DNA from 2 places in the Arthrobacter sp. KKT183 genome. Region 2 is predicted to be linked to the other one. Evidence: predicted binding sites of a transcription regulator. Region 2 holds the regulator's gene; the other holds the start of a gene.

Region 1 (3,411 bases), 1.7 Mb from region 2:
TTGGTGGTCCCGCCTGCAGCCCAGGGAATGATGTGGTGGGCTTCGCACCAGGTTGCGGGCGTGGTGCAGTCGGGGAACGCGCAGCCCTTGTCGCGTGCGACCAGTGCCCGTCGCAGATGCGGTGGGAAGAGACGTTGGGTGCGGCCGATGTCCAAGACCTGACCCTTCCCGCCGAGGACGAGCGGGAGGATGTCGGCGTCGCAGGCGAGTTTGCGGATGCTGCGGGCACTTATCTGTTGGGCGAAGACCGAATGCCCGTCATGTCCACCGTGTCCGACGTTTCCGCTGCTTGTCAGGTCGTTCAGGAGGTCGCGGTAGTTGATGGTGACCATTACCTGGGGTCGGTGTCCTCCGGTCGCTGGAAGACCATCACCTGCCAGTGCGATCCGGCATGCTGAAACCAGCCCGTCGAGCAGGTTCTGTTCACGGGTCGGCTCGTCGGGCGCTGAAACGGTGCCCTGAGTTCTGGGGTTGGTGGCGGTGTTCATGACGGTGATGAGGTGTTCGTATTGTTCGTCGGTGGCGCCGATTTCCATGAAGTGCAGGCCGTGGCGCCTACCGCGCAGGAACACACCCTGCCTGGCACGCAGGGTTTTTTCGGTGGGCTCGGTGCCGTCCTGGTCGATGATGTCTTCCCAGCGTTGGGCGAGGGCCCGTAGGACGTCTTCGTCGGACTCAACGGCCTGGCGGACCAGGTGCTCCTCCATGGCATCCAGCTCACGGCCGGTCGCGACGGCGGACACCCGGTGTACGGCGTTGCGGATGATGGTCGCAGCACGGCTGCTCACCGCTCCGGCACTGGTGGCTTCAGCCAGCACGCCCAGGGTGGGCACGAGCGCGGCTCCCGGCCCGGGAACCTCGGGCAGGACGTCGTGTCCGAGGCGTAACCGGCGGTTGGCTTCGGAGCGGCTGATACCGATTTTCGCCCGCAAATAGTCCGCAGTGTTCTTGTACGGATCTAGGGCGTCAACGGTAGCGAGTTGGTGGTCCTCAGCGGCACGGGCAACCACAGTCTGCAAGTGATCGACCAGGTTGGAGAGCTGCTCGACCTCCACCAGGGTCACCGCGGCCTCCTGCGGGCTAAGCGTCAGGTATGTCGATTCCAGCTGCTGCGCAAAGACCTGTAGGTCCGAACGCATTCCATCCAGGAGAGACGTGTCCTCCGGGCGGGGTTCGAGCAGTGCGACGGCCATACCCAAAATTTTATCGAACACGTGTACTAACCGCGACCGAAAACCACCAATGTGCAGGACAAGTCAACCGGACTTATCCACAGGCCTGCAAAGGAGTGGCCTAGGTGAGGTGGCGGGTGCGCTCGTAGCGGTGGATGGCCCGCTGCGTGGTGCGGTTGGTGAGCACGCGGATGGTGGTGCTGACCGAACCCGAGATCACGGCGAACGCCAGCGCCGACCGGAGGCTGTTCTCCAGACCCTCTTTGTCCTTCGGTGGCTCGTTCCCGGTGGCACGCTTCCAGATGAAGTCCACCAGTTGCGTGCCCACGAGGCCCGCTCCGATGCCCAGTCCAACGCCCATCAGTTTGAAAATCGTGTTCATGGTGCCTCTTTCAGTCGGCTTGGCTTTGGTCCCAGCCTAGCGTTATAGCGGTGATCCATGGAGGGTCCGTGGGTCATCCAGGGACAACCACAATTACGACGACGGCCCCGGCACGGCCCCCGGTGTAGAGTTGGTATCGCTCAAACAACGACAGGGGAGCGCAACCACGTAGGTGGTGGGCGCTGAGAGTGCGGATCACCGCAGACCCTCGAACCTGATCCGGTTAGTACCGGCGAAGGGAGTCGAGTTCTCGAGGCTTCACGGCGTCCTGCCGGAAAGCCTTCCCCTCCTGTACCCAGGAGGATCAACAATCATGACTGCAACACAAAGCATTACCCCGTCCCAATCCCGGCGCCGCTATGAGTGGCGTGTCGTCGATATTGTGGTCGCCTCGGTCATCGCGGTGGCCGTGGGCGTCATCTTCTTCGCCTGGTCCGCCGGTTACAGCGGCATTGCCGCGGTAACAGCTGCCTTTCCGCCTCTCGCCGGGCTGTACTCAGGCGGCTGGCTCATTGCCGGGGTGCTGGGCGGACTCATCATTCGCAAGCCAGGCGCTGCCATCTACTGCGAGGTACTTGCGGCGGCCGTGTCTGCGCTGATCGGAACGCAGTTCGGCATGGCGGTCCTTCTCTCCGGGCTGGTCCAGGGCATTGGCGCGGAACTGATTTTCGCACTGTTCCTCTACAAACGCTGGAACCTCGGCGTAGCTCTGCTCGCAGGTCTGGGCGCCGGACTTGCCCTCGCCATCAGCGAAAACATCATGTACAACGTCGAGTGGACCTTGGACTACAAGTTGATGTACGGAGTCTTCGCCGCCATTTCCGGTGTTGTGCTCGCCGGTCTGCTGCCGTGGCTTGCCACGCGCGGCCTTGCAAAGACCGGTGCCCTGTCCGCGTTTGCCGCAGGCCGCACGGCAGACGTCTAGCATGACCGCCGTCGCTGAGCCCGTCCCGGCGTCGATCACAGCGAAGGGCTGGGGCTGGCGCCACCCCGGACGAACACGCTGGGCCGTCCGAAACATCGACCTGACGATCGAGCCGGGTCAGCGTGTCCTCCTCCTCGGCGCTTCCGGCGCCGGAAAGTCCACACTGCTGCATGGACTCGCCGGCGTCCTGGGAGATCAGGACGAGGGCGAGCAGGCCGGCGAACTCACTATCGACGGCGTCAGCCCGGCTGACTCACGAGGCCGCTCCGGGCTGGTGCTCCAGGACCCGGACAGCCAACTGGTGCTCGCCCGGGTCGGCGACGAAGTGGCGTTCGGTGCCGAAAACCTGGCCGTGCCGCGGAACGAAATCTGGCCACGCGTACGCCAGTCGCTGGACGACGTCGGCCTCGATGTCCCGCTGAATTCCTCCACCACCGCGCTGTCCGGCGGTCAGAAGCAGCGGCTGGCGCTTGCAGCAGTCCTCGCGATGCAACCCGGGTTGCTGCTCCTTGACGAGCCGACCGCCAACCTGGATCCTGCCGGAGTACTGGAAGTGCGTGATGCCGTTCTCCGCGTACTCAACCGAACCTCGGCGACGCTCGTTGTGGTGGAGCACCGAGTTGAGATCTGGGCTGACGTCGTTGATCGGGTAGTGGTGCTCGATTCGGACGGCGGCATCCTCGCCGATGGTGCTCCGGCTACAGTGCTCCGGCACGAATCCACGCGGGCCAGGCTTATTGAGGCAGGAGTCTGGGTGCCGGGTTACCGGCCGGAGACACCAACAGTTCGTACCGGCTCCGGAACGGACCTGCTGCAGGCGTCCGGGCTGTCCGTTGCGCGCACCAAGCGTGGACCGGCAGTTCTCAGCGGCGTTGACCTCACTCTGCGACGGCAGGAAGCAGTCAGCGTGTTGGGGCCCAACGGTGCCGGGA
Region 2 (3,411 bases):
TAAGACGGCAGGAGGTTTCCCCGACGAGGATGATTCGGGAGCCCTCTTCTCACTCGACGGTGACACCGCGGCGCCGCATCCTGCGGCAGGACCTTCCACCCCGCTCGGACGGGAAATCGTGCGGTTGCGGGAATGGGCGGAAGAAACGGAGACCGGGGATCGGGACGAACTCCTTCCCGGTGTCAGCGACCGGGCCTGGCGCCAGGTATCCGTGTCCAGCATGGAGTGCCTTGGTGCGCAGAAGTGTCCCGTTGCTGAGGAATGCTTCAGTGAGCGCGCACGGGAGAGGGCAGGAAAAGCGGACATTGTCATCACCAACCATGCGCTGCTGGCGATCAACGCTTTCGAGGGGCTGGCGGTCCTTCCGGAGCACGACGTAGTGGTCATTGACGAGGCGCACGAGCTACACGACCGCGTCACGTCTGCGGTGTCTGGGCAACTGTCAGGAGCACTGATCGGCGCTGCGGCCTCAGCGGCGAGGCGCCATCTCGGTTCCAACACGGACACATTGGCGGCCGCACAGGATGCCTTCGAGAACGCGTTCGACGCTCAGCCCACGGGTCTGATGGCTGGGGGACTGGACGAGTTGCAGGAACTCGCGCTCGTGCAATTGCGGGAGTCATGCCGCCTGGCGCTGTCCGAATCGAGTTCCGACGGGTCCTCCCAGTCGGCAGACGGTGGCCGCCAGATGGCACGCTCACGGCTGTTGGTATTGCTCGAATTGTCCGAACGGATGGTCGCAGCAGGTGGCGCGGGCGAAGTGCTCTGGTCGAGTCGGCCAAGTACCTTTACACCGGGCTCCGGTTACTCCGCGGCTGATGACTCCTCGCCTGCCACGATCAGCATTGCGCCGCTGTCGGTTGCCGGGCGTCTCAGGCGGGGATTGTTCGAGGACCACACGGTTGTGCTCACGTCAGCTACGCTCGCAATCGGCTCGGAGTTCGGACCGGTTGCCGGGTCCCTCGGTTTGACGGGCGAGGGAGCGCCGTCATGGACCGGCGTGGACGTTGGCAGCCCATTCGACTACCCCCGACAGGGTGTCCTGTACGTCGCCAAGGACCTGCCCAAACCGGGCCGCGGGACTTCCGGGGAACAACTTGATGAGCTGGAGGCGCTCATCAAAGCCTCCCGCGGAGGAGCGCTGGGACTGTTCTCCTCGCGGCGTGCGGCGGAGGACGCTGCCGACGCGTTGAGGGACCGGCTCGACGTTGAGATTCTCTGTCAGGGTGAATCTTCCATGTCCGCGCTGGTGAAGCAGTTTTCAGAGGAGCCCGACACCTGCCTGTTCGGCACTATGTCGCTGTGGCAGGGCGTCGATGTGCCTGGAACTGCCTGCCGGCTTGTCACCATCGACCGCATACCGTTTCCCCGACCTGATGATCCACTCATGACTGCGCGGACCCGAGCTGTCGCAAAGGCCGGAGGCAACGGATTCATGAATGTTTCCGCTACCCATGCCGCCGTTCGTCTTGCGCAGGGAGCCGGCCGTCTCATCCGCTCCCACGATGATCGAGGCATGGTGGCAGTACTGGACTCCCGGCTGGCAACCGCGGGCTACGGCGGCTTCCTCAGGGCTGCGCTACCGCCGTTTTGGTCGACGACGGACCGCGCAACGGCGCTCGGGGTCCTCTCCCGGCTCGCTGAGACGCAGCGCGCCTAGCACCATGCCGCGCGCCTCGGTCAGAGCGCACGCATCACCGAGACAACTTTGCCCATGATGGTGGCGTGGTCACCGAGTATCGGCTCGTAATTGGTGTTCTGCGGCAGAAGCCAGGTGTGACCGTCACGCTGCCGGAAGGTCTTCACTGTGGCCTCATCATCGAGGAGTGCTGCCACCACATCGCCGTTCTCGGCTGTGCTCTGCTGGCGGACCACTACCCAGTCTCCGTCGCAGATCGCTGCATCAATCATGGAGTCACCTGAAACACGCAGCATGAACAGATCGCCGTGCCCGACGAGCTGCCGGGGCAGTGGCATGACATCCTCAACAACCTGATCCGCCAGAATAGGACCTCCGGCTGCAATCCGTCCGACCAGCGGGACCATTGCCGCGTCGACGGCCGACGATGCCCGCGCAGGTTCCTCCCTTTCGGCGGAGGAGGGCAGCGCACGCGGTGTGCTGTCACCGAGCGTGAGAGGAAGCAGGATTTCCATCGCTCGCGGGCGCTTGGGATCGCGGCGGATGTAACCCATGCGTTCCAGCTGTGAAAGCTGGTGCGTGACGCTGGACAGACTCGCAAGCCCTACGGTGTCACCGATCTCGCGCATTGAGGGCGGGTAGCCGTGCGCAGCTACGCTGCGCTGAATTGTCTCGAGAATTTTTGTCTGACGTGCTGTCATTCCCTTTGGCATGGCCCTGCCGCGCGGCCTTCCGCGTCCGCGCTTCGCATCGGGCGAAGGCACCTCTGCCATGTCCTTTGCCGCACTGAGATCTGCCACGAGATGCATCCCTTCCTCCGGCCGGGCCCGGACTGCCGGCTCGCCAACCATTTTTGTCAGTGGCGGGTGATGAGCTGGTTTGTGAAGCAGCCGGACCGTCACCCTTGACAGCAACGCTAGGGGAGGCGGGACGTGTTTTCAAACATTTGTTCGAGTGAGTCTCGACAATATTAGTTTACAAGTGCTAATAATAAGTGCAGAGGAATAGAACACAGCTTCGAACAAAGCTGTGGGAGATCCACACAACGAGAAAGGTGGACGCCATGTCTACGCTCCATATCGCAGGATCAGCTTCCGTACTTCACCCAGAGGACCGTGAGAATAACGGGCCGGCTGCGGCGCCGCGCCTTCATCTCACCCGTCGCGGCTGGGTGGTTCTGGTGGCAATTCCGGTCGCATTGCTTGTTGCCGTACTGCTGGTGGTTGCTTCGTTCTTCACCTCCCAGGCGCAGGCAGCGACAGCCGGCGGTGACCTCACGGACACTGTCCGGGTCAGTGTTGCATCGGGGGAGACACTCTGGGCTCTTGCTGCCGAGTACGCGCCGGAACGTGATCCGCGAGCCGTCGTTGAGGAAATCGTCGAACTGAATGTTCTAGGCTCGTCGACCGTGCAGGCCGGGCAGTCGCTTCATATTCCGGTTGGAAATCCATAAGGAGCGGATCTGCTTCCGCACAGCGGTAGGCGCGCTGATTCTTCACAGGTTGGCTCGTAACAGTTCGCCCGGCTTCAGCGGAATTCTTCGTGGCGGATGGGGCGGCCTTAAACTCTCATGGTGACCGATCCGCTAGAACGCCTTAACAGACTGCCGATCCGCGAGAATCTGCGCGGCCTTCGACCATACGGTGCGCCCCAGATCGATGTGCCCATTCTGCTGAACGTCAATGAGAACACCCATGGCGTTCCGGAGGATGTTCGCAGTGCAATTGTTGAAGCAGTCGAGGGCGCCGTGGCGGGGCTGAATCGCTACCCTG

The links. The regulator LexA, encoded in region 2, represses DNA repair genes until DNA is damaged. The targets are predictions, from matches to a motif close to TCGAACANNTGTTCGA.
Region 1: a site for LexA is predicted at 1,207-1,222, ahead of ACZ2GY_RS13835 (HNH endonuclease signature motif containing protein). Genes of this name have one in related genera too.

Annotation. Positions count from the first base shown of each region.
Region 1 is NZ_CM145770.1:2,910,727-2,914,137, reverse strand. It holds gene ACZ2GY_RS13835 (HNH endonuclease signature motif containing protein) at 1-1,193, opposite strand, end outside; gene ACZ2GY_RS13830 (DUF4235 domain-containing protein) at 1,294-1,554, opposite strand; TPP riboswitch at 1,697-1,812, shown strand; gene ACZ2GY_RS13825 (ECF transporter S component) at 1,868-2,479, shown strand; gene ACZ2GY_RS13820 (ABC transporter ATP-binding protein) at 2,481-3,411, shown strand, end outside.
Region 2 is NZ_CM145770.1:1,233,334-1,236,744, forward strand. It holds gene ACZ2GY_RS05875 (ATP-dependent DNA helicase) at 1-1,660, shown strand, start outside; gene lexA (transcriptional repressor LexA) at 1,681-2,412, opposite strand; gene ACZ2GY_RS05885 (LysM peptidoglycan-binding domain-containing protein) at 2,703-3,092, shown strand; gene ACZ2GY_RS05890 (histidinol-phosphate transaminase) at 3,213-3,411, shown strand, end outside.